One region of the Brevundimonas sp. PWP3-1b1 genome, then DNA from elsewhere that is predicted to be linked to it. Evidence: predicted binding sites of a transcription regulator. Region 1 holds the regulator's gene; each other region holds the start of a gene.
What was found. The regulator LexA, encoded in region 1, represses DNA repair genes until DNA is damaged. The targets are predictions, from matches to a motif close to ATGTTCNCNANNTGTTCT.
Positions count from the first base shown of each region.

Region 2: recA (recombinase RecA) is a predicted target of LexA. The motif match lies at 1,370-1,387, and genes of this name have one in related genera.
Region 3: dinB (DNA polymerase IV) is a predicted target of LexA. The motif match lies at 1,344-1,361, and genes of this name have one in related genera.

Region 1 is NZ_JAFCTO010000001.1:1,422,466-1,424,664, forward strand. Features, by position in the region: gene ACP69V_RS06940 (ComEC/Rec2 family competence protein) at 1-973, shown strand, start outside; gene lexA (transcriptional repressor LexA) at 954-1,649, opposite strand; gene trpC (indole-3-glycerol phosphate synthase TrpC) at 1,779-2,199, opposite strand, start outside.
Region 2 is NZ_JAFCTO010000001.1:314,527-316,725, forward strand. Features, by position in the region: gene recA (recombinase RecA) at 186-1,268, opposite strand; gene ACP69V_RS01550 (MHYT domain-containing protein) at 1,438-2,199, opposite strand, start outside.
Region 3 is NZ_JAFCTO010000001.1:1,640,084-1,642,282, forward strand. Features, by position in the region: gene ACP69V_RS08095 (alpha-ketoglutarate-dependent dioxygenase AlkB) at 1-252, opposite strand, end outside; gene dinB (DNA polymerase IV) at 249-1,322, opposite strand; gene ACP69V_RS08105 (error-prone DNA polymerase) at 1,434-2,199, shown strand, end outside.

The DNA.
Region 1 (2,199 bases):
CGAGGCCTGGCCCAAGCGGACGCGAGAGATTTCCGCCCCGTGGCCGATTCTGGCGATCCAACGGTTCGGCGGCTGGTTGACGGCGGCCGTGGCGGCCAGCGTCGTGGCGGGGCTGACGACCGGGCCGTTCGCCATGCAGCATTTCAATCGCACGGCAATGTACGGGTTGCTGGCGAACCTGGGCACCTCGCCAGTCGCAGACTTCATCCTGATGCCGGCCCTGGCCATCGGCGCGGCGTTAGAGCCGCTGGGATTGGGCGGGCCTTTCCTGGCGGTTGCGGGATGGGGCGTCGATCTTATGCTGGCGATCGGAACCTGGACGGCGGGGCTGCCGGGGGCGGTGCGGACGGTGGCCAGTGCGCCGGACTATGTCCTGCCGATCGCCTTCCTGGGGGTGCTGTTCGTCTGTCTGTGGCAGGGACGACTGAGGTGGCTGGGCCTGCCGCTGGCGGCGGCCATTCTGGTCTGGCCGCGCGCGCCGACGCCGGATCTGTGGATCGGAGACGGGGGGACAAACGCCGCATTTCATCGCGAGAAGGAGGCGGTCGTCGTCAGGCCCGGCGTGCGGGAATTCGCCGTCGATCTCTGGTCACGACGGCGCGGCCTGACCATGACGGATCGGCCGGAGACGGGCTGGGCTTGCGAGCGCTTTTCTTGTCGGCCAGAGGCTGAGCAAGTCGGTCCTGTCGCGATCTGGTGGGGACGCAAGGCTCCCGGTCCGGCCCAGATGGAGGCCCTATGCCGCGCGGCGCCCGTCATCAGCGTGCGCGCGGTCCTCACATCGATTCCAAGCGCTTGTCAGGAACGCCTGGTGCTCGACGCCATCGATTTCGCCAGAGGCGGCGCGATCGAATTATGGCGTGTCAGTCCGTCTGAAACGGATCGATGGCGCGCCGTCTGGACGGCCGACGTGCGGGGCGACCGCCCCTGGGCACGCCAGCCGAACCCGGACGTCAGTGATAGCGGCGCATGAGGCCGACCAGCTTGCCCTGAACGGCGACCTGATCCGACCCGTAGATCTTGGTTTCGTAGTTGCGGTTGGCGGGCTCCAGCGCGATGGAGGCGCCCTTCTTGCGAAGCCGCTTCAGCGTCGCGTGTTCGCCTTCGACCAGCGCCACGACGATCTCGCCCGAGGAGGCGTTGTCCGTCGATTTGATGACCACCATGTCGCCGTTCAGAATGCCCGCCTCGATCATCGAATCGCCTTCGATCTCAAGCAGGTAGTGTTCGCCCGAGCCCAGCATGGATTCGGGAACCGGGTAGCGCGCCGTCTCGTGCTCGATGGCGTCGATCGGCGTGCCGGCGGCGATCTTGCCCATCAACGGCAGCTCGCGGGTGTCGTTGGCCGCAAGGGGCGCCAGTGCGCGGCCGCCGCCGCCTTCGATCACGTCAGGCTTGAACCCGGCCCGGCCGCGCGGCGCGCCGGCCGTGGCCTGCTCGGGCAGTTTGGTCACTTCCAGGGCGCGGGCGCGGTGGGCGAGGCGGCGGATGAAGCCGCGTTCCTCCAGCGCCGTGATCAGCCGGTGGATGCCCGACTTGGACGCAAGGTCCAGCGCCTCCTTCATCTCGTCGAACGAGGGAGAGACGCCCGTCTCCTGTATCCGTTCGTGGATGAACATCAGCAGTTCGTGCTGCTTGCGCGTGAGCATCGCCAGGCCCTCATGCGCCCGCCGACGAATCGGAACGGGCCGTGAACATTTGTCGATGTTCTGTAAGTGTTCCTTCCTAATGTCAACTTAACAGCGCCCTTGGGACGCCGCGTGACGCGAGGAAGGCGATCAGGCCGCCAGCAGTTGCCGCGTCGCCGCCTCGACATCGGCTTGTCGCATCAGGCTCTCGCCGACCAGAATGGCCTGGGCATGGGCGGCCGAGACGCGCTCGACGTCCTCAGGCGTGAAGATGCCGCTTTCGGCGACCAGCAGGGCGCGGACAGGGCTGAGCATCGAGAGGCGCTCGGTCACTTCCAGGTCGACCTCGAAGGTGCGCAGCGACCGATTATTGACCCCGACCAGATCGCCGCCCAGCGCACAGGCGCGGGCCATCTCTTCCTCGTCGTGCGTTTCGATCAGGGCGTCCATGCCGAAGCGCTCGGTTTCGGACAGCAGTTCCGCAGCCAGCCGATCATCGACCATGGCCAGGATGATCAGGATGCAGTCGGCGCCCAGGGCGCGGCTCTCAGCGACCTGCCAGGGATCGACC
Region 2 (2,199 bases), 1.1 Mb from region 1:
GCGCGAACGCGCGATAGGCCACCAAAAAAGACCCGCCCGACACGAGGTCGGGCGGGTCGCTCCGCCGCCCTTCGCGGGGTCGGTGGCGGGTCGCTAGGGGCGACGGAGTAGGGGTGAAAAGACCGGGCCGCAGCCGGAGCGAACCCTTCAGGTTCGCTCCGGCCGCCCAGCCTCTTGTCTTGGTGTCAGCCTTCCAGATCCTGGCCTTCGTCCGGCTCGGGCGTGCCCAGCAGTTCGTCGGCGATCTTGTTGGTCGAGGCCCGCACCGCCTTCTCGATCGAGACGGCGATGTCGGGGTTCTGTTTCAGGAATTCGCGCACATTCTCACGGCCCTGGCCGATCCGGGTAGAGTCATAGCTGAACCAGCTGCCCGACTTCTCGATCACCCCGGCCTTGACGCCCAGGTCGATGATCTCGCCCAGTTTGGAGATGCCCTCGCCGTACATGATGTCGAAGATGACCTCGCGGAACGGCGGGGCGACCTTGTTCTTGACCACCTTGACCCGGGTGGTGTTGCCGACCACCTCGTCGCGGTTCTTGATCGCGCCGGTGCGGCGGATGTCCAGACGCACCGAGGCGTAGAACTTCAACGCATTGCCGCCCGTCGTCGTCTCGGGCGAGCCGTACATGACGCCGATCTTGTGACGGATCTGGTTGATGAACAGGACGATGCAGTTCGACTTGGAGATCGAGGCCGTCAGCTTGCGCAGCGCCTGGCTCATCAGACGCGCCTGAAGGCCCGGCAGGCTGTCGCCCATCTCGCCCTCGATCTCGGCGCGCGGCGTCAGGGCCGCGACCGAGTCGATGACCACGATGTCCACGGCGCCGGAGCGCACCAGCGTATCGACGATCTCAAGCGCCTGTTCGCCGGTGTCCGGTTGCGACACCAGCAGGTCGTCCAGATTGACGCCCAGCTTCTGGGCGTAGCCCGGATCCAGCGCGTGTTCGGCGTCCACGAAGGCGGCGACGCCGCCGGCCTTCTGAACCTCGGCCACCGTATGCAGGGCCAGGGTCGTCTTGCCCGAAGATTCAGGCCCGAACACCTCGATCACCCGCCCGCGCGGCAGGCCGCCGATGCCCAGCGCCATATCCAGACCCAGCGATCCGGTGGACACCGAGGGGATCACGTCGGCGACCCCGCCCTTGCCCAGTTTCATCACCGAACCCTTGCCGAAGGCGCGATCGATCTGCGCGATCGCCGCCTCCAGGGCGCGTTGCTTGTCGCCGTCGTCCTTGCCCACCAACTTGAGTGCTGCCTGTGAAGCCATTGCCTTCGTCTCCCTTGCCATGATTCCCGTCATTAAGCTTGGGAGAGACCCGCCTGGACCCGCCCCCGTTTCGTGAGGCCGACTATGTGCATGGTTTGTTCTGGTTCACAAGATGTTCTCGTCGATCAAAACAAGAACATCGAAAAGCCACGTCCGTTTTTGACGCAGGCTACAACGGCAACCTCAGGCTGAAGCTGAGGCCTTCGGGCAGATAGGCCAAGGCCGCCGACCCGCCCAGAGATCGGTTGACGGTGGACTCGATCAGGGCCGAGCCGAAGCCCCGACGCTGTGGCGGCTGCACCTGCGGCCCGCCGCTTTCGACCCAATCCAGCAGAAGGTGACGGTCCGTCACCGACCAATCGACGCGAACGCATCCCGTCGCATTCGCCAGGGCGCCGTATTTCGCGGCGTTCACCGCCAACTCATGGAACACCATCCCCATCCCCAATGTCTGCTGGGCGTTCAGATCGACGTCGGGGCCGGTCAGGCGCACCTGTTCCTCGGCATAGGGCGCCAGTTCCTGTGCTAGCATGGCGAGCAGATCGACGCGTTCCCAGTTGCCGGCCGTCAGCAGGTTCTGGGTGTTGGACAATGCCAGAAGCCGCGCCTCGAACAGGGTGGTGAAGGTGGCCACGTCAGGCGTCCGCCGGGCGGTCTGTCGGGCGATCGACTGCACCGTCGCCAAGGTGTTCTTGACCCGGTGATTCAGCTCGTTGATCAACAACCACTGCAACCGTTCGCTGTCGGCCAGGGCGGCGAAGGCCTCTCGGCGGTCGGTGATGTCGGTGATCACGCCGGACATCTTCAGGGGCCGCCCCGAGCGACTGCGGATCAACCGCCCGCGCAGATGAATCCATCGGCCGGCCCCCGGCAGGAACCATTCCTGATCGTATTCGTCGGTCCCCGCGATGGCCTGTTCCAGCGCCTGGCG
Region 3 (2,199 bases), 220 kb from region 1:
CAGCCGCGCCATCACCTGGGAGAGAAACACCGGCCATCCCGCGCTGTCGGCTGCTCGATCAAAGGCCGCGATCCGGCGATGGCCGAGGTAGCCCAGATGCTCATAGGGCCTGAAGGCGAGGGTCTGGAGCGCAGCGACAAGCGCGGCCTGTTCGGGCGTCGACAGGACGTCGGCCCAATAGTCGAACCCTGCAACGACCGGCGCAAATACAGGCGCTTCCCCAAACAGGTCGATCTGCGCCGGTCCGGTCAAGACAGGGCCAGTTGTTTCACCGCCGCGCCCATCGTCTCCAGATTGGACAGGCTGACCCCGACGAGCCGCACGCCCCGGCTCGGCGGATAGAGGGACCGGACCAGCAGCCGACTGACCTCGCGCAAGGCCTCGCGGGAGGCGACGGGCTCGGACAGGGACCGGCTGCGGGTCGACTGCTGGAAGTCGGCCCATTTGACCTTGACGGTGACGGTCCGTCCGCGACTGCCCGCCGTCTCGCACCAGGCCCAGACCTCGTCCGCCATCGCCGCCACCCCGGCCTCGATCGCCTCGGGCTCGGTCAGGTCGGAGGCGAAGGTGGTTTCCGAGCCGCTGGACTTGCGGGTCCGGTCCGGGTTGACCGGCCGATCGTCCTCGCCGCGGGCGATGGCGTAATACCAGGGCCCGGATTTGCCGAAATGATGCTGGAGAAAGGCCAGGGACTGGCGGCGCAGGTCCGCGCCGGTGCGGATCCCCAGACGCTCCATCTTGGCGGCGGTCACCGGCCCCACGCCATGAAACCGCTGGACCGGCAGGGTCTCGACGAAGCCCTCGCCCCGGCCGGGCGCCACGACGAACTGGCCATTTGGCTTTCGCTGGTCCGACGCCAGCTTGGCCAGGAACTTGTTGTAGGAGATTCCGGCCGAGGCGGTCAGGCCGGTCTCCTCCAGAATCCGCCGCCGGATCGCCTCCGCCGTCGCCGAGGCGGTGCCCAGGCCGCGCCGGTCGGCGGTCACATCGAGATAGGCCTCGTCCAAAGACAAGGGTTCGATCAAGTCCGTGTAGTCGGCGAAGATGGCCTGGATCTGCGCCGAGACCGCGCGATAGACCTCAAAGCGCGGCGGGGCGAAGACGAGGTCCGGGCATTTGCGCAGGGCGGTCGTCGAGGGCATGGCCGAGCGCACCCCGAACCGCCGCGCCTCATAGCTGGCGGCGGCGACCACGCCGCGCGCCGCCGCGTGCCCCACCGCGACCGGCCGCCCGCGCAGGGCCGGATCGTCCCTCTGTTCGACGGAGGCGAAGAAGGCGTCCATGTCCACATGGACGATCTTGCGGATGGCCGATCCCTGCATGACGCCCTGCATATCAAGGCGAGAACAAAAAGGAAACATTTGTCCAAGGCGACGCTTGCCTTCGGCCTCCCGCAAGCGCTTTCGAGGACGCCGAACACCCCGCGAACCCTGATGTCCTACGTCGAGCTTCAAGCCACCTCGCACTTCTCCTTCCTGCGCGGCGCCAGCAGTTGCGAGCTGCTGTTCGAACAGGCGCGGCTGTGCGGTCTGGAGGCCCTGGCCATCGTCGACCGCAACTCCCTGGCCGGGATCGTGCGCGCCCATGAGGCGGCCAAGGCCTCGGGCATGCGCCTGATCGTCGGCTGCCGCCTCGACCTGGTCGATGGGACCGGCCTGCTGGTCTATCCGACCGACCGTCCCGCCTATTCCCGCCTGACCCGTCTGCTGTCCCTGGGCAAGCGCCGCGCCGGCAAGGCCCGATGCCATCTCGACTGGGCGGACCTGAAGGACTGGTCGCAAGGCCTGATCGCCGTCCTCGTCCCCGACGAGGCGGACGACGCCTGCGCCGCCCGTCTGCGAAAACTGAAGGCGAGTTTCCCGACCGGCGCCTATCTGGCGCTGACGCTGCGGCGACGCCCCGGCGACGCGCTGCGCCTGCACGACCTGTCCACCCTGGCGGCCCAGGCCGGCGTGCCGACCGTGGCGACCAATGACGTCCTCTTCCATCATCCGGACCAGAGGCTGCTGCAGGATGTCGTCACCTGCGTGCGTCACGGCTGCACCATCGACGAACTGGGGTTTCGGCGCGAACGCCATGCGGACCGCTATCTGAAGCCCCCGGCCGAGATGCATCGTCTCTTCAAGGCCTATCCCGAGGCCCTGGCCCGCTCGGTCGAGATCGCCGACCGCTGCCGTTTCTCGCTCGACGAACTGGCCT